DNA from 2 places in the Paenibacillus sp. JMULE4 genome. Region 1 is predicted to be linked to the other one. Evidence: a T-box and tRNA genes for the amino acid it is inferred to sense, from the RefSeq annotation. Region 1 holds a T-box; the other holds one or more tRNA genes.
What was found. The T-box of region 1 lies ahead of ileS (isoleucine--tRNA ligase). A T-box ahead of a tRNA ligase gene usually reads a tRNA of that ligase, here a tRNA-Ile.
Positions count from the first base shown of each region.

Region 2: it encodes a tRNA-Ile, which carries the amino acid that the T-box ahead of ileS (isoleucine--tRNA ligase) is inferred to sense. The anticodon was not compared.

Region 1 covers NZ_SGWF01000014.1:22,475-33,699, forward strand. The annotation lists gene EXW96_RS12975 (AraC family transcriptional regulator) at 57-1,622, opposite strand; gene EXW96_RS12980 (aminotransferase A) at 1,767-2,936, opposite strand; gene EXW96_RS12985 (RluA family pseudouridine synthase) at 2,953-3,903, opposite strand; gene lspA (signal peptidase II) at 3,907-4,428, opposite strand; gene EXW96_RS12995 (TraR/DksA C4-type zinc finger protein) at 4,540-5,304, shown strand; partial or broken gene ileS (isoleucine--tRNA ligase) at 5,361-8,128, opposite strand; T-box leader at 8,185-8,458, opposite strand; gene EXW96_RS13005 (DivIVA domain-containing protein) at 8,579-9,058, opposite strand; gene EXW96_RS13010 (IS66 family transposase) at 9,153-9,806, opposite strand; gene EXW96_RS13015 (transposase) at 9,721-10,746, opposite strand; gene EXW96_RS13020 (YlmH family RNA-binding protein) at 10,844-11,225, opposite strand, start outside.
Region 2 covers NZ_SGWF01000013.1:214,822-226,046, reverse strand. The annotation lists gene EXW96_RS12685 (efflux RND transporter periplasmic adaptor subunit) at 1-42, shown strand, start outside; gene EXW96_RS12680 (hypothetical protein) at 74-1,801, shown strand; gene EXW96_RS28065 (hypothetical protein) at 2,274-2,402, shown strand; gene EXW96_RS12670 (hypothetical protein) at 2,547-2,711, shown strand; tRNA gene EXW96_RS12665 (tRNA-Met) at 2,782-2,858, shown strand; tRNA gene EXW96_RS12660 (tRNA-Ile) at 2,868-2,944, shown strand; tRNA gene EXW96_RS12655 (tRNA-Leu) at 2,956-3,041, shown strand; gene EXW96_RS12650 (spore germination protein) at 3,185-3,403, shown strand; gene EXW96_RS12645 (Hsp20/alpha crystallin family protein) at 3,492-3,965, opposite strand; gene EXW96_RS12640 (spore germination protein) at 4,103-4,339, shown strand; gene EXW96_RS12635 (spore germination protein GerPB) at 4,344-4,562, shown strand; gene gerPC (spore germination protein GerPC) at 4,577-5,203, shown strand; gene EXW96_RS12625 (hypothetical protein) at 5,181-5,360, shown strand; gene EXW96_RS12620 (spore germination protein GerPE) at 5,363-5,749, shown strand; gene EXW96_RS12615 (VOC family protein) at 5,939-6,334, shown strand; gene EXW96_RS12610 (DUF2905 domain-containing protein) at 6,787-7,008, opposite strand; gene EXW96_RS12605 (hypothetical protein) at 7,021-7,179, opposite strand; gene EXW96_RS12600 (hypothetical protein) at 7,330-7,578, shown strand; gene EXW96_RS28530 (DUF3973 domain-containing protein) at 7,592-7,756, opposite strand; tRNA gene EXW96_RS12590 (tRNA-Val) at 7,974-8,046, shown strand; gene EXW96_RS12585 (C40 family peptidase) at 8,261-8,647, shown strand; gene EXW96_RS12580 (hypothetical protein) at 8,683-9,021, shown strand; gene EXW96_RS12575 (ATP-dependent DNA ligase) at 9,395-10,252, shown strand; gene EXW96_RS12570 (thermonuclease family protein) at 10,395-11,099, opposite strand.

The DNA of each region.
Region 1 (11,225 bases):
TACATAAATTCTCCTCAACATGAATGGATATTTCTTATTTGGAGTATGGATTTTCCTCATTTCCCCGAGGTTAGCAGCAGTTGATTAACGGTTTGATCAAGCAAGCTTTCGTGCATGGAAGGATTGTACAACAAGGGTTCAACATAACGTATAAAAAGACAGTGCTTCTTCTTCCCGTTCCGTTTAAGCCGCCGCCATTCTTCCTCCAGCTTTGCACAGTAATCGTCTGAAGCCGTGGACGGCACCAGAAACAGGACATTATTGCAATCCAGCGACGCCACCTCGCCAAGCGTCATGACTTCATGAAAGTTGACCTTATTGGCCTGGGCAGGCGGCGTAACCTGCAGCTCGTCGTAAAACAGATCTCTCATTTTTTTGTGCTGCATACCAAACACGCGAAACTGTTCCTCGAACGAGCCGACCAATAAAAAGGGTTCGTCCCCCAACTGCCGGCGAATATGAAATTTTGCGTTTTCCACCTTCATATCAAAATAAGCCAGCCACCGCTCGGCAACGGTTGACAGACCCAGAATCCCGCTAATTTTCAGCAGCCGCTCCTTCCAGGACATCCCTTTCCAATGAAGCATGACGACCGGGGCGATTTTGCATAATCTCCGGTACAAATCTTCCGGTACGGGAGAGCAAAAAATAAGCTCAGGCCTGCAGCTTTCGATTTGGTGCAAATATTTCTCCGGGTGATCCGACCAGCCTCTTCTTAACGTTAGCTTCGGTGTAATACCAAGAACGGATAAGTCGCCCTGAAATACCGGAGATAAATTGGCAATGCGTATTTTGGCGCACGCGGCATATTCCGTCGGCGACATCCCCATATGCTTTTTAAACACCCTGCTAAAGTATAATTCATCGGAATATCCGACGGAGTGCGCCACTTCCATGACCGATGACGGCGTATTTGCCAGCAGGCATAGCGAGGCATTCAATCGGATCGTGGTCATGAATTTGTGCGGGGTGAGCCCTGTATGCCTCCTGAAAGACTGATAAAATCGATTGGGGCTTACCCCGGACAGACGGGCGATCTCTTCAATGTCCATCGGCGTATTATAGTGTTCAAGCATATACCGTTTGGTCTGTTCCACGTAATCGGTCAGAACGTCATCCACTGCCCCCGGCTTTTGAATATAGGTCATCAATGAGGAAACCATCGCGTATAAATGCGATTGCAGCTGGTAGAACAGCACCGGCTCATCGTCACCGCAGTCACTCATGAAATCTTGAATCCAATGGCGGATTTGCGGCATCCTAAAGCTGTATAAGTGAAATTCATCCGAAGGCCTGAAAGGTCGGGCCGATGGCGCCGGTATGGATAAGCGGCTCCAATCCCATTCAAACCGGATTATGATGACTTGGGAGGCCGCAGCTCCCCGATTCTCAATCGTACACTGGCAGTGCGGAGGAATGAAAAATAATTCCCCGCTCCACACTTTGCCTGACCGGCGTCTGCTCTCCGATTCCAGAGTCACCTTCAAGCTTTCCTGCATGACGAAGCCGAAAATTGATACATGATCGGCAGACAGCTCTATGCTTTGCAGACTGTCCAGTTTAAACTCCTCTGTCCCCATATAATGCAGAGAAGACTTACGAACAGGTTGTACAGGTCTCAAAGGCTTCACTCCTTGACAGTCAGAATGGCTTGATTCTTATGAAAATGATTATCATCTTCAATTATATCAAAAAAATACCCAGCAACAACACTCTTTCAGTGTATCGCGGGGCTTCTTATCAACATTGTTAAATGATGTTCATTTTTATCTGCCTTGCTGCTTAACGAACTTTTCCAGCCGTTCCATCCCCTGCTCCAATACTTCCATGCTGTATGCATAGGAAATACGGACATATCCTTCGCCATAAATGGAAAAGGCATTGCCGGGTACAACAGCCACTCGCTGCTCTTCCAGCAGCTTCATTGTGAAGTCCATGGATGACAACCCGAACCGCTCGATGGAAGGAAATAAATAAAAAGCTCCCTCCGGTCTGTCCAGCTCAAACCCCATGCCAATCAGCCGGTCATACACATAATCGCGCCGCTTCCGGTATTCTTCTTTCATCGGCTGCGCATCGTCCATTCCCGAGGTCAACGCCTCTACCGCGGCATACTGGCTGATCGAACTGGCGCAGGTGACATTATATTGATGCACTTTGACCATGTGCTGCGACAAATAAGCGGGCGCCAGCGTGAAGCCGATCCGCCAGCCGGTCATCGAATGCGATTTGGACAATCCGTTGATCACGATCGTTTTGTCCCGCATGCCCGGCAAAGCGGCAATCGACCGATGAGGCGCGTCGTAAATCAGCTCGCTGTAGATTTCATCGGATATGACGAAAATATCCCGCTGCGCAAGCAGCCGCGCCATCTCCGACAGCTCCGTTTCCGACAGGACGCGACCTGTAGGATTGGACGGATAGCACAAGATGATGCATCTCGTCTTCCCGGTGATATGCGGCTCCAGCAGCTCCGCCGTCAGCTTGAAGCCGTTGGCCCGTGTATCCACGTATACGGGAACGCCCCCGCACAGGCGAACCAATGGCTCATATCCCGGATAAATCGGTCCGGGCAGAATCACCTCGCTGCCTTCGTCCAGAATCGTACGCAGCGTAATATCGAGCGCTTGACTTGCGCCCGTAGTTATAATGACTTCATCCGCCGCACCGTACGTTAACCCGTACTTTTTCTCGATAAAAGCGCTGGCTGCCTGTCTCAGCTCCAGAATACCCGGATTAGGGGTATAAGTGGTCCGGTGGTCTGTAATAGCTTGCTCGGCAGACCGCAAAATATGCTCCGGCGTCGGAAAATCGGGCTGGCCGATCGTGAGTGTGATCGCATCCTTATAGGTCGCCACCAGATTGGATATTTTGCGGATGCCGGATATTTGAATGTCCTTGACTCTCGGATTAACTAGACGCTCTAAATGCTCCATGTCCGTTTCTCTTCCTCTACCTTGTTTTTAATACTTCGAGTACGCTCACCATATCCTCCGGCATCGGAGCTTCAAACTGCAGTGATTCTCCCGTCCGCGGATGCTCGAAACCAAGCACGGCGGCATGAAGCGCCTGGCCTTCCATATGGACTCCCCTGCTTTTCGACGGGCCGTAAACCGGATCGCCCACCAGCGGGTGGCCGATAAATTTCATATGTACCCGAATCTGGTGCGTCCTCCCCGTTTCCAGCTTCAGCTCGAGCAGGGTGTAATCCTTGAAACGTTCGATGACGGCAAAATGAGTGACCGCATGCTTGCTGTTTCGTTCCGTAACCGTGTACAGCTTGCGATCCTTCGGATCGCGGCCGATCGGAGCATCCACCGTACCATTATCATGGGGCACGTTCCCATGAACAAGCGCCAAGTATTTGCGGTTCACCGTATGAGCCTTCAGCTGCTCGGCAAGACTATTGTGGGCCAGATCATTCTTGGCCGCCATCAACAGCCCCGACGTATCTTTATCGATGCGATGAACGATCCCCGGACGCATGATGCCGTTAATACCAGACAAATCCTTGCAGTGGTAGAGCAGCGCATTCACCAGCGTCCCTCCCGGATGTCCCGGTGCCGGGTGCACAACCATCCCGCGCGGCTTATTGACCACAATCACATCGGAATCTTCGTAGACGACCTCAATCGGAATGGCCTCCGGCGCCAACTCCAGCTCCTCAGGCTCCGGCATCATCAGCACAACGGTATCTCCATCCGACAATTTATAATTGGGCTTTACGGTCTTTCCATTGACGGTGACATGTCCGTCTTTGACCCACTGCTGCACCTGTGTACGGGATACTTCTTCCTCCAATACTTCCGTCAGGAACTTATCAATTCTTTCTCCCGCTTCTTCAGGCTCGGCAATCCATTCAAACCGGTTGTCCGAGGATTCACGTTCTTCCCCTATGCTCATGATTTACGCATCTCCGCCTTCCGTATTGCTTTGTGCATTTTGTTTGCTTTCCTGACGCCAGCTGATGAACGAATCTACGAAAATCAGTACAACGCCGATGACAATGGCCATATCGGCCACATTAAAAATCGGATAAGTATAATCTACAGGAGTACCGAACCAGTTAAATTGAAACCGGAACATCAAAAAGTCAACCACTTCACCGAATAACGCCCGATCGATAAAATTGCCAAGTGCGCCGCCAAGCAGCAGGCTCAAAGCAAACGGGAGCAGCTTTTTGCCTTCCTTTACCGTTTTTTGCAGGTACCAGATCACTCCTACGGCAACACCGATCGTGATCACAATAAAAAACCAGCGCTGATCCTGCAAAATGCCAAAGGCGGCGCCGCGGTTCCGATGTGACGTGATCTGAAAAAACTCGCCGATGACTGAACGAACTTCTCCCAGCGCCATTTGGCTGACAATGATCCATTTGGTTGCCTGATCCAGCAGCAGCACGATCAATGCGTAGATGTAATATTTCAACGTACCAGCTCCTTTATCCGTTTCCGTGCTAACAACGATTCCCTTGCCTAAGAACAGCCGGAACCGTGAAAAATAACGTTACTTGCGATTGTGTAAAAAGGAGGCTACTCAATGACGAGCGGACCCGTACCATCCCATTCGCTTACAGCGCAGCAGCTTCAGGAATTGACGAACACGCTGCGTGAAGAGAAGCATTGGCTCGAAGAGCATTTGCAAGACGGCGAACATTTCGGTTTGGGCGACGAGATGCGTGTCCAAACCGGTGATCTGTCCACCAATGACAACCATCCCGCCGATTTGGGCACCGAGATGTTCGAACGCGGCAAAGACATTGCGCTGCTCGAGAACGCCGAGCGTCATCTGTCCGACATCAAAGAGACGCTTCAACGTATTCAGGACGGCACTTACGGGGTATGCCGAACATGCGGCGCGCCGATTCCGTTCGAACGTCTGCAGGCGGTCCCGACAGCAGCTTACTGCGTCGATCACGTACCGGATCCGCACGCGTCCGACCGTCGTCCGGCAGAGGAGGAGCTGCTGGCTCCGCCTTTCGGACGCACCAGCCTTGACGAGCTTTCCAAAGAGAATTCATTCGACGGCGAGGACGCCTGGCAAATTGTAGAAAGCTGGGGCTCGTCCAACTCTCCGGCCATGGCCGAGAACCCGAATGAAGCGGACAGCTATAACGAAATGGAAATCGAGGCCGATGAAGCCGTCGGCTATGTGGAACCGTTCGAAAGCTTTTTGGCCACCGACATGTACGGTCAGCATGTCACTGTTGTCCGCAATAAAGCTTATAAAGATTATATGCGAAGCGGTGAAGGCTATGGGCTGCTTGAGCCGGATCGAACCCTGGAGGACGAGGATAAGTCCTAGAAATAACGAGCTTATCCTTGGGTTTGATTTCCCTCGGATCAGCTCGTTGATCTGTTTTACGCTTCTACACCCGACTCCAAAACTTCGGCACAACGTTTGCAAAGCGAAGGATGCGTTTCATGATGGCCGACTTCCGGCGTGACGATCCAGCAGCGTTCGCACTTCTCGCCTTCCGCTACGGAAATGCTCACCGACATGCCTTTATAGGCATGAGCGTCCTCCGGAATCGCAGCGCCGGCCTCATGCACATGTACGGCCGATACGATAAACAGCAGATCCAGCCGGTCGAAGCCGCTCAAAAACTGCTGCGTCTCCTGATCCGGGTACAAATGAACCGCCGCGCTGAGCGAATTTCCAATCAGCTTAGCCTTACGGGCCTCCTCAAGCGACTTCAGCACGTCGTCGCGCAGTTCCGTGAACTTCTCCCACTTCTCTTCCAGCTGGCCGTCAAACAAGCTTCTGTCCACCTGCGGAAGCTCTGCGATTTGTACGCTGGGCAGCTCTATTCCGGGGATATAGTTCCAAACCTCATCGGCCGTATGCGGCAAAATCGGTGCGATCAATTTAGTTATTGCCGTGAGGGCATCATATAATACGGTTTGTGCCGCTCTTCTTTGCGGATCCTTCGGCGCGCTCGCATACAGACGATCCTTCAGAATATCGAGATAGAAGGCGCTCATCTCCACCGCGCAGAAATGGTGCACAGCCTGATAGACCACATGGAATTCATAGTTGTCGTATGCTTCGATGACACGTTCTGCCATCCGGTGCAATCGCACCAGCGCATAACGATCCAGCTCGTTCATTTGATCCACGCTTACCCGGTCTGTCGCCGGGTTGAAATCATATAGATTCCCGAGCAAGAACCGGAGCGTATTACGGATTTTGCGGTATCCTTCGGAAATTTGGTTCAGGATGTTATCCGAGATGCGCACGTCCGACTGGTAATCCGTAGACGATACCCACAAACGCAAAATGTCGGCGCCCAGCTTATTCGATACCTGGTTCGGATCTACCGTGTTGCCCAGCGATTTGGACATTTTGCGGCCTTCTCCATCCAGCGTAAAGCCATGGCTCAAAATTCCTTTGTACGGTGCAGAGCCCTTGACCGCCACCGAAGTAATCAACGAGGAGTTGAACCAGCCGCGGTATTGGTCCGAGCCTTCCAGGTACAGATCCGCAGGCCACTGCAGCTCTTCGCGCGTTTCCAGTACAGCGGAATGGCTTGAACCGGAATCGAACCAGACATCCATAATGTCGGTTTCCTTGCGGAAATGATCGTGCCCGCATTTCGGACATACGGTCCCGTCCGGAAGCAGCTGTTTCTCATCCTTCAAGAACCAGGCATTGGAGCCTTCCCGTTCAAAAATCAATGCCACATGCTCAATCGTCGCTTCGCTGACCAGGGGCTCGCTGCAGCTCCGGCAGTAGAAAATCGGGATCGGAACGCCCCAGGCGCGCTGCCGTGAAATACACCAGTCTCCACGGTCGGCAATCATGTTATGCAGGCGGGTTTCCCCCACTCCGGCGTCCATTTGAGTCTTTTGATTTCATCCAGCATGGCCTGGCGGAATCCGTCGACAGACGCAAACCACTGTTCCGTAGCACGGAAAATCACCGGTTTTTTCGTCCGCCAATCGTGCGGATATTGGTGCTGGATCGTGGTCATATGAAGCAGATGCCCGGATTCCTGCAGCTTCTCCGTGATGATCTTATTTCCTTTTTCATAAAACAGCCCTTCAAAGCCCGGGGCCTCCGAAGTAAAATGCCCCTGATCATCTACAGGACAAAGCACGCCGAGGTTGTATTTTTGCCCGATCACAAAGTCGTCCTCGCCGTGGCCCGGCGCCGTGTGCACACATCCGGTACCGGCATCTAGCGTTACGTGCTCGCCAACCATCACAAGTGAAGTACGGTCATAAAACGGATGCTTGCAGAGTACATATTCCAGCTCGCTTCCCTTTAGGGTGGACAATACCTTAACATCGGTCCAGCCGATTTCCTTGGAGACAGCTTCCAGAAGTCCTTGGGCCAGCACATATTTTTTGCCGCCGGTTTCCACCAGAGTATAATCGAAATCCGGGTGAAGGCTGATCCCCAGGTTAGCGGGAAGTGTCCATGGCGTTGTGGTCCAGATGACGATGGACGCATCCTCCGGAAGCTTGCCCTTACCGTCCTTCACTTCAAAAGCAACATAGATCGAAGTGGACGTTTTGTCTTTGTACTCGATTTCAGCTTCCGCCAGGGCGCTTTCGGACGACGGAGACCAATAGACCGGCTTCAACCCTTTATAGATATAGCCTTTATTCACCATTCCGCCGAAAACGCGGATTTGCTGCGCCTCATACTTCGGCTGAAGCGTGATGTAAGGGTTGTTCCAATCCCCGCGGATCGAAAGACGCTTGAACTGGGCCTTTTGCTTTTCAACCCATTCCAAGGCATACGCTTTACAGTAGTCCCGGAATTCGGGCACGCTCATCTTCTTCCGGTCAACCTTGCCGCTGTTGGCAATCGCCTGCTCGATCGGCAGCCCATGCGTATCCCAGCCGGGCACGTAAGGAGCGTCATAGCCCTGCATCGTTTTGAAGCGGACGATAATATCCTTGATGATCTTGTTTAACGCATGACCTATATGAATATCGCCGTTCGCATACGGCGGGCCGTCGTGCAGTATAAACTTCGGTTTGCCTTTACGGCTCTCCTGAACCATACGATAAATGTCCATTTCTTCCCAGCGCTGCTGCATCTTCGGTTCGGCCTGCGGCAGATTTCCGCGCATCGGAAAATCGGTCTGCAGCAGGTTCAATGTTTTGCCATAATCCATTGCCATTGCACCATTCACTCCTTACTTGATATAAACGCAAAAAAGACTTCTTATCCCTTAGGGACGAGAAGTCTCGCGGTACCACCCAAATTAAGACACAAACGAATACAGGGCGATCGCTTGACCATTCAAGCCAGCCAACCTGCCCTTTCACCGAAGCGTCTTCGCTCCATGATCGATAACGGGATCAGCCGATGCTCTTTACTTCTAATCGGTTCAAGAGATGCTCATGGGTGATATTCCTTCGCCGCCAAAGTCCGGGCTCGCACCAACCCCCGGTTCGCTGACATCAGCTTGACGCCAAGTACTCGTCCCAATCATCGCTTTCACTCATGTTCACTTATAGAGTGGAGTATAGCGGAAATCAGCGGCGGCGTCAACATCCGAGTGCAGCTCCGGTCAAAAACAGGCATGAACCCGGGTGCAGCCGTATATGTCACTGGCTTTGCTTTATGGCTGCTCTACTTCCATGCGTTCGAGAGAAGTCCAGTCTTCTTTGCTGAGCAGTTCCAGCTGCGCCTCAATCAGCGTGCGGAAACGCGTGCGATAAATCGACGCCTGTTTTTTCAGCTCCTCGGTTTCCATGGCGATTTTGCGTGTCTTCGAGAGGGCTTCGTTGATGATGCGGTCTGCATTCTTCTCCGCTTCCTTAAGGATCAGCTGCGCTTCCTTCTTCGCATTCGTCTTGACTTCATCGGCCGCTTCCTGCGCGACGATGATGGTCTTGCTTAACGTTTCTTCAATGTTGGCAAAATGATCCAGCCGTTCTTGAATCGCGTTCAGCTGATTCTGCAATTCTTTATTTTCACGGATTAACACTTCATAATCCTTGATCACCTGATCCAAAAACTCATTGACTTCATCCTCATCATAACCGCGAAATGACCGTTTGAATTCCTTATTATGTATGTCGAGCGGGGTTAAAGCCATTGTTGCACCTCCTGCAAATTTAGCAACCAACCTAATCACGTATTGCTATATTCGACAATTGACTGCAATTTCCTGCAATCGCAAACAAAAAAAACTACGACTGACCAATTAACGCACAATATTTATTTTCAGCGTTTTGAAGGTATTTTTCTGGATTGCTTCTGAAACGTCTTCGTTTAGCTCCTTCCGACAAACGAGATGCCCAACGTTGACGTTCCGCTTGGAAGGTTTGGTACTTCACGTTTTGGAGCCGTTTCACAAGGTCTTTTTGCTGAAGCGCATCGTCGACGAACACGACCATTTCGCCGCTGCGGAGAATGTATTCGTTCCAGCTTCGTAACCCGGTCATACGCCGGTGGCGGGTCTTGGTACGGCGAAAAAACCGCTCGTGATCGTTGTTGGTTCGCGGAACGTGGGGATGATCGTAGCAAGTAAACAAGCCTTTCCAAAATCCTTTGGTATAGCTCATCAAGTTGGCAACCATCGGCTTGTCGTACTCTTCGGTGTAAGCTTGTTCGACCCATTGAAGCAGATGCTGTAGATGAAACCGAACCGAATCACTGCTTTTATCCGCGTCGGGATTCAGGATATCGGCCACGTGATTGAGCGGCAGCGCCCAACGCTTGACCTCTTCGTAGGCTTGCTGAAATTCTTTAAGTTTATTAAATATTCTGACGACGTTTTTCAGCAGCGAGGTCCCCTTTTTTATCCAGGCATCTTTGGAGGGAAGCCTGAATGGCTTGTGCATTCTCGTAAATCCGAATCCCCGGCAGATCTAGCGGCGGGTTTCCATCTTCGAGCAACAACGAACGAACAGCTGCGACGTAATCTTTGGCAACTTCGGCTTCTGCCGAATCGTCGTTCTCAATTTTCTTTTCGATCTCACGGATTCCGCGGAGGCTTTTCTTGATCCCGGTTTTGAGCTTGCGGTCCAAGTCGACAACTGGTTTGGCGATGTCCTTGAGGTAATGGTACTGGCAGTACTGATAGGGAACATCCGGCAACAACGACTCCATGGATATGCGGATGGACTGCTGCCCATCCGTCACGATGCCGATGATTGGAAAGCCTAACTCGATGATCGGCGTGATGAGCTTCTTCAATTCCTCAGCCGAGCCGCTTTTTAGGTTTTGAGCGGCCAGAATGGTACCGCTGAAGACTTCTCGAATGACATACAGCGTCTCATTCCCTTTCTCCGGTTGCACGCCGTCCATGGAGATCATGATGCCACCATTGTCTTGAACGACTTGCTTTAGAACGTCCTTCACGTGATCCGTTACACTGGCACGGAGCAAGGTCAAATATCGTTCGTACAGTCTTTGAGAGTTCCGCTCTGAGGTGGCAACCCCGCGGCAATTTAACTCCTCGGTAATTTCCGTAATGGTCATATGATGCTTGAATCGCAACTGGCCGACCAACGCCAGCACATCGAAACCGTAAGAGGTATGTTTCATGCACAACGAATCGGCTTCGACCGATTTGTAGTAGGCTTTTGGATAAGCGCAGTCGACATTCGGGCAGTGATATGCCATGTTCCATACTTGGATAACGCCGTTCAACGTGATGATGTTTTTCTTCCAAGCGGTATGATGTCGCTTGAGCTTCGTCCCGCAATGAGGACAATGTTGAACCTCCGCACGAAAGTAAATTTTCTTTTCCGGGATAACGCGATTTTTGGGTAAGGGCATCAACGAAAACCTCCGTCAAATTTAGCTATTAACTATTTCGACAGAGGCTTTGGAAATCCTTGTTAGTTAATTGGTCAGTCGTAGAAAAAAAATCGGCTTAAGCATACTTGCCGATTTTCACGCGGTACCTCCCCTTTTTGGTCACACCCTCGACCTCAAGCAGCTTGAAGCGTCCGAAGCCCTGAAGAGATACGACATCCCCTTGTTTTAGCGGCTTGCTCGGATCTTCCACCTGCTTCCAGTTAACCTTGCACCGCCCCGCTTTAATCGGGATCAGCACTTTGGCGCGACTCAACCGGTATACATCACTGACAATACCGTCCAGGCGCAGTGAAGCGACCGACAGGCTCATCTCGTCCAGCTTGACCTCTGTGCTGATAAGACGGTCCAAAGGCAGCAGCTCGGTTTGCACATGCACACGATGGACAGCGTTCAGGTTCAGCCGGATATAATCGGCGACCTCGGCGGCGGCGAGAAAA
Region 2 (11,225 bases), on a different contig from region 1:
AACCAATTAAAGGACAAAGAAAAAGTACAGTTGGCTAAATAACCGACATCAGACTTGACAGGAGGAAACCCAAGTGAAACACAAGCTGAAGAAAACCGTAGCATCTGTTGTAATTACCGCCTCGATGATAAGCACCGGTTACTCCGCTTTTGCGGCCGAGGCTTCAGAACCCGCCGTCAGCGCACAGACGGCCGTTACATACAAATTGACCCAGGTCTTGGATGTCGAGGTCAAAAGCGTATTGAACGAACGCGTACAGGAAGGGACGCGTCTGGGTGTCGTCATCCGGATGAAGAACAACGGCAATGCCGTAACGAGAGTTCCGGAATACGAGCTTCGCGTGAAGACGAGCGAAGGCATTGAATATACGCTGCAGCCTAGCGCCTCCAATGCCAAAGCGATTCAACCGAAAGCCAATACCGAGCTGAGCTACATGACGGTTATCGACCGGACCGACAGCGTCAGCTTAACCGAGGTCAACTGGACGGATGTAGACGTGTATGTCTATCCAAAGAAGGAGACGCTGATCGCAGCCGCTCCGATTCAAGGAGAAACGTGGAAAGGAAGCGATACGCCGATTACGGATCCCGCGGCCGTCAAAAAATGGTCGGACTCCTTCGTGATTCCGTCGGTGATCTCTCCGATTCAATATACACCGGTAGGCATCAACAAAGAATCGACCAAGGAGGGTACATTCTACGTCGTACAGCTTTTGGCTTACAATCCGGCGGACAAAAGAGAGATCGTCCCTGATTTTGTTATCGACGGTAAAACGGACGGCAAGATTTACTCCGGCAGCCGGGTAGAGCAGGGGATCGTTGCCTTGGAAGCAAAAGAAAAAAAATATATCCATTACTCCATTCCCGTTGATCAGGATGCCGTACTCACCAGCTTAAACCTTCTGACTCCCGAGTCGTTTGCCCAGGGCGGGGCAGGGGGGCCGGGAGAGAAGGTGACCTACAATGTGGGACGCCTGAACATTCTGCTTCCGAACCAAGGAAACATCAATAACCATGAGGCTTACACGCTCGGTGCGCCGATGAAATTTGACAGCCTGAGCACCTTGATTCACCCGGATATGGAAGTATCCGTCGTTGAACTGAACATGCATGAGAATAAAGAGGAAGGCTCCAAGAACGTCACGGCCAAATTTAAGCTGACGAACAAGAGCGACCGTCCAATCGCCGTACCGAATTTCCAATCCGAAATCATGAGCGCGGACGGATACCAGTACAGCGGCAGCAAGCAGAGCATCAGCACGCCTTCGGTCCTGCCGAATTCATCGATTACGGTCAGCTTCCAGTATACGGTGCCATTCTCCGAGACGGGCAAAGGACTGGCGCTCCGAGTATTGGACGCCAAGACGGCGGCTCCGTATAAAACAACCATCGCAACTTATAATGTGACGCTTCAACCCGAAAACGAGCAAAACCAATTTAGTGTTTATCCGTTCGATGTGAAGGTAAGCAGCTGGAATATCAGCGCGCTGTATAACTCGACGACGCTTACGCATTCCTACAAAGCCAAATTTTTCTTTGATATCGAGCGTCAGCAGCAGGTTCAGATCGATCCGAGCTTCTCTCATTTGCAGTTTGAGCTTTATGATAATTTAGACCGTTTACTCGGAACGGCAACCGCTCCTTTCATCGGTTCGAACCGGATTGTAAACGGAGAAAACAACTTTACCTTCAGCGGCAATTCCGAGCAGTTTGGTTACCCGTTATCCGTTCGCATCTATGAAGTGTTTACCACAGAGACAGGTGCAGAAGGTAAACGTCTGCTTGGCGTATTCAAGCAATAATCCGACTTTATATTTCATTTCCGGCGAAAGGCGGCCTTCTACAGGCCGCCTTTCGTCTTGCTGTGTACGCCCAGCATGGGCGTCATCTCTAGGGTGAAAGTCCCGAACGGGGGCTGGCGAGCGCCTACCGTAGCTGAGGGCAAGGGTGTCCGCCGCGAGGCGGAATCTGAAGGAAGCCGGAGGCTTGTCCCAGGCTTCTTTTTCCCGCAGGGTAAGATGCGGTTTAAGCAACGGAAAATGGGGATCGTACCTTCTGCGGTAAAGGTCCGCGAATTCACGGATTTCGGTTGACGGAAAGACGGCATGCCATAGAACATATCAATCCCTCCTTTGCTTACATTATAATGGCTTCCGGTCCATCTATCCAAAAGAAAAATGGAAAATAACAGAAATAGCAGTTCGTCCACACCAGCATTCAAACGTTTACATAATATGATACGGACATCCTATTGGAGAAAAGGAGGCTATTACCATGAGACGTCAGGTACACAGCAAGGAAGTCAAAGCCGCGGTATATCAGAAGCTGGAAGAACGCGGAGTCACTATTGAAGACATCGCTCTGATCGTCAGGGAAATCCAGCTGCCTTACCGATTTGGATGAGCAGATCAGCTAACTACATGTCTTGCATCGCGCCTCATTATACTTGTTATATTTTGGAGAGGCTTCCTTAAAATAAGGCAACTTATTTTGGTTAAGCTATTAACAGAACTTTATTTTTCATCTACATCAAGCGGAGTGAGGACAATGAACTGGATTTATTGGGTGAAATTGTACGACAGTAAATTTCAGGCCGGCTGCTTGGCCAAGCGGATGGAAGAAGACTGGTGGATCTACGGTTATGAATGTCCTTCGGAGGTAGAGGTGTTTCGATCCAAAAAAGGGCGTTTTGGCGTAAGGTATATGGTATAATTTTATGCTTGACTTCAACGATTTATTTGGTGTATATTTAATTTTGTCGCTGTCGTAAGCGAAACAATAGCGCGGGGTGGAGCAGCCCGGTAGCTCGTCGGGCTCATAACCCGAAGGCCGCAGGTTCAAATCCTGCCCCCGCAACCAAATACACCAGGGCCCTTAGCTCAGTTGGTTAGAGCGGTCGGCTCATAACCGATTGGTCGGGGGTTCGAGTCCCTCAGGGCCCACCAAATAAGATCTTGCCGGAGTGGCGGAATTGGCAGACGCACAGGACTTAAAATCCTGCGGTAGGTGACTACCGTACCGGTTCGAGTCCGGTCTTCGGCAGTTCTTACAACGATTTTTATAAAGGGTTTTGCTTGGCAATCGCCAAAGCAAAACCCTTTATTCGTATTTTTTTACTATAGGCGAGTGTTTTTTCATTCCCTCGTTCATATACTTATATAATCACATGAAAGAGGAGGGGTTCCATGCCTTCGATTATTTTGGCGCCCATTAAAGTGACTGGTAACGCTGGCGAGCTGGTATTTGGCGATGTCCTGCAAATTACGCCTAAAAGCACATCCAAAGCGAACGCAGGGGCTGGAGGCAGCAATACTGGTGATTTCAGCGCTACGTTTACGCTGATCAGTTTCACGAATACGATCGATCCCGATGTAGCCGATTCGAATAATGCGGGAAACAATTAGGCCGCATATCGTGCCGGCGATGCAGCGTTAGTCCGATGCGCATCTCTCCGTACTGAACGAAAACGGACGGGATGCGCTGATTTGTATTTTACGTAAACCGGATATCGATTTCCTGGTAAGGGTTCTCCGCGCTTTGCTTTCGTATGTGGAGCTGCAGAATGCCGTTTCGATAGACCGCTTTACAGCTTTCGGGAACCACCAGACTGGCCAATCGGATGGTCTGCGTTTTGTTGTCCGGCAGCCCCTCCAGGCGAACTTGGTTCAGGTTCAGCTTAACCCTCAGCTTGCGTGCTTGCGCTTTATCCGGGACATGAACTTTCACAATAACATTGTTGTGAGTATCAAAAATCTCGGTATGAAAATGATGCTTGAGTGAAGGGGAATCCATATTCGGCATCGCTTGCTTCATGACGTTCTTTACATAATTTTCAACCCATGCCATAGGTTCACTCTCCTTCCCCGGGTTCATGGGTCCTGTAAAAGGCAGCTTCCCGCCAAAAAATTGCTCGAAATTTTTCCAATTTATATCGAAGAAATTGTTGTTATTTTTGTTTTCGTCCATGATCATCCACTCTCCTTACTGCTTCAGTATATGAATGTGAAACGCAAAGGATAACCTTGATAACGAAGCAAAACACATACTTTCTGGGATCAGAACATATAATGAATCAAATCCATAACGGGTAAGGTGTTGCTGCCATGCCGGCCATCGTGGGTGCAATTAAGATTGTGAGTGTAGGTACAGGCTCCGTAGTGCACATCGGCGACGCGATCCAATTGGCTCCCAAGACGATAGCCAAAACCTTTGCAGGGGCAGGTTCTTTTAATACCGGCGAAAATGTAAGAACCTACAATGTAGTCAGTTCGACCAATACTTATGATAATGACGTATTCGATTCCAACATTTCCTCGGCGGATAAGGCAGGTGTCGTCTAATTCTATGCAGTTGACCATTCATCAGAATATCGTCATACACCAGCTCAGAATCGGCGCGGTGACGAATTCGTCCGTAGTTCAGATCGGAACAGCCGGAACGATTCGCGCCTTGGCGAATTTGTATAATACGGGAGGGTTTACCGGACCTGCTCCTGAATTGGGAGGGACGTTTGCGGTTCCGTCCGCCGTACCTTTTGTGCCTCTTCCTGCACCTTCCCGTTAACGGAGGAATATTCGATGAATTCATCCTACCCTGAGTCTTACTTTCATCAGTTAAACGAGTATTTGAGGTGGCAAACCGAACGCATCCGGAATTTGGAGGGACGTATCGAACTCATTGAACGAGAACTGGATTCGCTAAAGGGGCAGCGAGGGGTGACTATCGAAAGGATTGAATACAAATTCGACCAATTAAAAGTGGAAACATTGGAAGGCACATTAAATGTAGGCTTGTCCCCGACAGGCTTAGGGACTCAATCATTGGATGACGCCACGGCAGGAGGGCAGGCCATCGGAACCAATACAGCCCGATCGGAATCCTTTGCCCGCATTCAGAAACAGGTCTATGATTATTTGCGGCGATCCTGCCCTGAGGAGCTGGCCGACCTTGAAGCCATGTATGGGGTGGAGTTCGGTCAGGACTTTTCGGATTTTGTCATCGGAGATTTAAAAGGGCAAGCCGCACAGAGGATCGAGTATTATTTGGATTCGATGGTAGACCCTAAGCAGGCGGTGCTTACGATGGAGCAGGAGCAGATCATTACGGATAAAGTCATTGGAGATATCCGTTTGGCGATGAAGCAGTATGTAATGAAAATGAATCAAGAGGGGGGCGCTGCGAATGATTCTAAAGGTGGAAAATAAGGCGCTTAACGTCGGGAATGTGAAGGTGACCGCTGTTGCCAGTTCGTCCGTTTTTCTCATTGGCGATACGCAGGTCATCTATTTGTCCAGTGTGTTCGATACCCCGCCGGAGTCGCTTATTATCGGGCCTCTTGAACCGCTGCCTCTGGAGGAATGAGCATGGCGCTCCCGGTCAGGACCTCGGTGGTAAACCGGGTCATGATTTACAATATCGGTTATGCTTCCGCCTTGAATGCAGGGGATCTGGGAGACTTCTCGCCGGTAACTCTCGCTTTAGCGGTTCATCGGGAGATTCCTGCGTATCACGGGAAGGAAGGCAATCTCAAAGCGTACCCGATTTTCTCGGCGCCTCTCCCGGTACCGAGACAAGCGCGTGAAGTTCGTATGTCCACACATCAGGTTTCAGGTGCTATACATGTCAATAATGTGGAGGTGCTGGCCATTTCCACATCCTCTTTAGTCCAGATTGGATCGATTACATCGATCCGCTCGGAATCCCGAATCAAGCATATCCGGCAGCTGCTCCGCGGCTTACGGCCAAAGTAGACATTTGAGACCCGGGAACGGGTCTTTGTTTTTGTAATGTTTCAGAACAAGCGGGAAGATGAAACTACCAAACAGCATATGGCCGCGGACTCATAAATGGCGTGAACAGCATCGCCGGGACTCCAGCCTAATGTTGATTTATGATATAATAGATGGGAATAGGATGAATGAAGAGAGGAGCGGAATAACTTGGCAGGCAGAAAGGTAGAACATGTCGGTGTCATGGTAAAGGACATCGATACTTCGGTTCGATTCTATAAAGAAGTGGTCGGATTAGAGTTGAAAGATAAGCTGGATCATTCGAATGGAGTGATCAAGCTTGCTTTCCTCGGCTTCGGACAGGCCGGCGAAACGGAGCTGGAACTGATTCAAGGCTATAACGACGGGCTTCCGCAGGAGGGCAAGGTGCATCACCTTGCATTCACGGTCGATGACATTGAAGAAGAGTGGGCCCGGATTAGCCGGATGGACGTTAAGCTCATCGATCAAGAAATTACGACACTGCCTAACGGTTCAAGATATTTCTTCTTTTACGGACCGGATGGAGAATGGATCGAATTCTTTCAATCCACCCGCTCGAGTTGATGCATGAAGAACGACAACGCTGCCGTTCAAAAGAGAATAAATTGCTTTTTGTGTAAATACTTTTATGTGACATGGGACCCGGGCTTTCCCAGAGGCTGCCGATTCTACGGATTCAAGACGAGCGACCTGCCTTCGGCATTGGTAAAGCGATCCTCAGGAAAGCCGTGCATGGCGTTTGAGAAAAAAACTAAAAGCTAGGTGAACAACGTTATGCTGTTCAGCAAAAGTCAAAAAAAACTGATACTGGAGATTCTGCTTAAAGAAAGGCGCCGGTTATTTTCCAAACACAAGGGGGAACTCCTCGATCAAACGATCGATGATTTATCTCAGATGGTACGCAACGAAAATATCAACATAACCGAACCGAAAGATAGCTCCATCGATTGGAGTTCAAGGAATGGGAAACGGAAATAGCAGGTTTCATGTCCATAAGGCATCCCGTAAGGGGCGCCTTATTTTGTAAACCAACGGATGACCATCATGCCGAGCGATAAGACGACACTGATCACAATACACGTAACTATCGGAAAATAAAATTTTACATTCTCTTTCTCCACGACAATGTCGCCCGGAAGCCGGCCAAGATTCAAAAATTTTCCGCCTACGGACCACAGGAGTCCGACGACGATCATAACCACTCCGCCCCAGATCAACAGCTTGGGAATCGAATCCATACTTGCCGCTCCTTATTTTGTAATCAGCTTTAACTGCACCGCTTGTTCTTCTGTTAAAATGAACTCTTCATTAGGCAAAAAATCCTCATCCTTGTCTCTGCCGAAAAGCTTGAGCAGTTCAATCCATACTCCCTTTTCCATCGCCTCGGATGCAGAAATCACAATTTTCATAGAAATTGCCTCCTGTAAGGGTTATATGCTTTATTTTACACGAAAAGGGTTGTTGAAAACACCACTTTTTTGGATGCGGAACCTTCGTCGGATGTCTCCCGTCTACTCTATTAGGAACGTACTGGCGCTTGAAAAGAAGAGGAAAACGATATGAAAAGACAGATGTATAAAATGTTCATATATCTATTGCCCTTGCTATGGTTAGGGATGTCCTATGTAAAGCCATCCTTGGCCTGTGCATGTGCCGGGGAGGATCCGCAGCCAACCCTTTCCGACTGGCTGTATGTATCGGCAGGCGTTGTATGTTTTGCCGGGCTGGTGATCTTGACTATCGTACTAACCGTACGGGTATGGATGAATCACAATACAAAAGACGGGAAAGCTCCCGTCAACGAATGAGTGCTTGCCTGGCTTAGGCTGTCACTGATTTTTGCAATTCCTCCGGTTCGGGGACAGCCTTGCATATTCCGGCGCTGTACATAGTAGAATTAATGTAATGAAAGCCGGTCTTAAAAATTATTTCATTCTTTGTTGACAAGGGAGGATGCACCTTATTACATGCAATGCAATAGTACATAAATGATCTCCTTTCGCGTCGATGTGACAATTATAGACATATTATATGCCCAAAATTGTGATTTAAGACACATTTTTTTATAGATTTTTCTAAATTTTTTTCATATTTAAATGGAACGATAGAAAGGCGAGCGGAAGAAAAAAAGTGCTGTCTAAAAAGTGTTGACTTTTACTCATGAGATTGGTATTATATACGCAGAAATAATATTTGATGTTATGACTTGTTAGCTCAGCTGGGAGAGCACCATCTTGACAGGGTGGGGGTCAGTGGTTCGAGCCCACTACAGGTCATACAGAAAAAGTCCTTGTATTTCAAGGGCTTTTTATTTTGTGATAATTTATAATGTGGTTTCATAGTTGAATAAAAAAGACTCTAGATGCATTTAGAGTCTTGGTCAATGGTTATCATTTAAATCTACGTGTATAAGTCTTAAACTTAATACTATAGTAATTATCACAATTCCGTGTATCTGAAACGGAAACCCTACGAGCAGCAGGAATCTCGGTGAACAAAAATGACTTGATCCGCTTTGCCGAAGGGTTGGTAGGAACGCCCTATCAATTTGCTGCCGGACCTTACGAAAGTACGCATACATTCGATTGCTCTTCCTTCGTCCAGTATGTGTACGGCCACTTCGGAATCAAGCTTCCCAGGTCTTCACGTGCTCAGGCGGAGGTTGGTCAAAGCGTATCCGTAAATCAGCTGCAGCCCGGGGATCTCCTGTTCTTTTATACCCCTGGCCGGTTTGCCAGCAACCAAACGGTAGGTCATGTGGGAATCTATGCGGGTAACGGACAAATCATTCATACCTACGGCGATCCGGGGGTTACGTTAACGGAATTTGATACATACTGGAGAAATCGTTTTTTGTTTGCCAAGCGTGTTGTTTAACTAGATTAGCTTGGGAACGGTTGAAGGGGGACAAGATGAAGATCTGGATGAAGGTGAAGTTAGCCGACACCATCAAATCCTATTCTAAGCATCCGGATTATGATTACAAATGCAGCATAGATGTTTTGGCGTGGGATTCCATGATCGAGGAAGGCCGCAGCGAGCATGAGAATCCAGGCAGACCCGATGAGCGCGGGGAAGTTGTATCGGTCATTATAGGCATTGTCAAGGGGGAACATGCGGAGATCAGGGTGCAGTATGAGCAGGAGGATTATAAAACCAATTTACTTATACAAAGAGCGGTGAAGGAAGGCATGAAGCTGATCAAAGAAAAGCTGGATGCTTATTTAGGATATGAGCCGTTGAATCGATGAAATATGGCGGGGCCGCGGCGGCAAAAAAAATGCGCATAAAGATTTTCGGGATGGACATCATACTATTAACGGTGACAAGAGAGGTGTGGTTCCGTTGGGCGATCTAACGAGCAATACCGTGGAAGTTGTTGTTGAATCGAGATAGAAGCGGAGGTGTGTGCCAAAGACACGTTACTGTAGTACACGTACTGCAAGATGTGAATGAGGTGTAAAACCCGAGCTAATGGAAAGATTCAAGGCAAATACCAAACACTCACCGTTGAAAAGGACTCCGAAAGGGGTCCTTTTTCTATTTTGTGCTGCCTTAAGGTCTCCTTCTTTTTCCTGCTTATTCAATGAATTTTCCATGATAAAATGGATTCGGGTGATGCATATGCTGATTAGTCCTATGCTCCTTGAGTCTCAAGACAATCCTTTCTCAGACCCGGCTTTTATATTCGAACCGAAAATGGATGGGCACCGGCTAATCTTGATCAAGAAGGGTGATGAAACACGGCTGTTTACAAGAGAGCAGACGGAATGTACACGCCAGTATCCCGAACTTCATGATGTTCCTGTGGAAGGTGACGTTATTCTTGACGGCGAGGTCTGCTGTATTGATCCGGATACGGGAGCTTCGGATTTCGAGCTTGTCATGGAACGTTTGCAGTTAACAAAGCGGGAGAAAATCCACTTTTTTGCCAAGCAGCGTCCGGTGCATTATGTGGTCTGGGATATCCTTCAACATAAAGGCCGCGACTTGCGCAATCTTTCATTAATGAAAAGAAGGTCTATCCTTGAATCCGTTATGGCGACAAATGAGCGGTTTCACATCATACTTCAAGTAAATGAAAGAGGCGAGGAGCTTTACAATCTGTTGGTTGAACAATCCATGCAGGGGATGGTTGCCAAGAAAAAAGACAGTCCGTACGTTTCCAGGCGCTCTCATGACTGGTTAAAGATCATGAATTACAAGTACGAGGATGTGTGGATTACAGGGTATCGAAAAGAGGGCATTGGCTGGTTGGCGGAGGTGGAAGATCATGGGCGGAAGCGGCCGGTCGGGATGATTGAATCCGATATATCCCCGCTGCAGAAGAAGGAGTTTTATGATGTCACTCAACAGCTGATTACAGGCGAGGACAATCAATTTGTTTATATTCAACCTTTGATCAAGGCCAAAGTAAAATTTTACCATTGGACTCGCCACGGTTTTTTAAGGAAGCCTTCCTTGGTTGAATTAAAATTTTAATGTTCTTTTCATCTGTTTTAAAGATTACTTTCATGATCACCGGCCATAATGAATAACGTACCCCATCTTTTTATATACATTTTTTGAATCCCCGCTTCGCAGCCATCGACGATGCGGGGAGTTTTTTGTATGAAGGGAAAATTCATTCACACGCTATACCGTCGCCATCCCTGTCCAAACCGCTGCGGTAGCCGGGGTCTCCGCGGTGAAGAGGAGCTTTGCCTGCAGCCTGGACTTCAGCGCATTTGCCGTAGTAGACCTCCTCATTCCGGGATGGCTGGGGCTCGGACGAGATCTGTGCCTTGTTGTCATCGTACCCATGATCCGAGGCATAGTCTTCGATGCTCCAGATCCCGAGCCTGGCCTTCTGGGCTTTCTTCTGGATTTCCCTGAAGCGGTCCACATATTTGACATCCGGAGGAAAAACCGAGACTCTGGCTAATCCTTTTTCAAGGAGCACCTCATTGAACATTTGATCGTCTACATATACGTAGGCCAGAATGCGTCCGTACCGGTCCCGCTGGGAAACATCGCGTTCCAGCTTGACCTCCTTGCCTTCCAGCGTTTTTTTGGCGAGTGCGGAGGCTTCGGGCCCGAACGGCTGCACGGGCTTGTTCGGATGGACGGTTTCGGGCGTATCTACCAGAATCATTCGGACCGTTTCTTCTTTACCCTCCAATTCAACTTTGATCGTATCGCCGTCGACGACCCCGGTCACTTTGGCGGTGGAGAATATCTTGTTCTCTGCTGGCGAGGCGGGAGTTGAGGCGGCTTGTAAATTGCCGCACCCTGAAATCATAATCGCAGCTGCTAATACCATGGCTGAAATTCCGGACCATTTTTTCAATTCAAGCTCCTCCTTAAAAACAAAAAACGAAATAGGCAAAGCCCCTCAGGTGCTACCTCAAGGGGCTTTACCGCGTTTACGGTCATGTTAAAATTACCACGAATAACCATACAGGTCAATAAACTG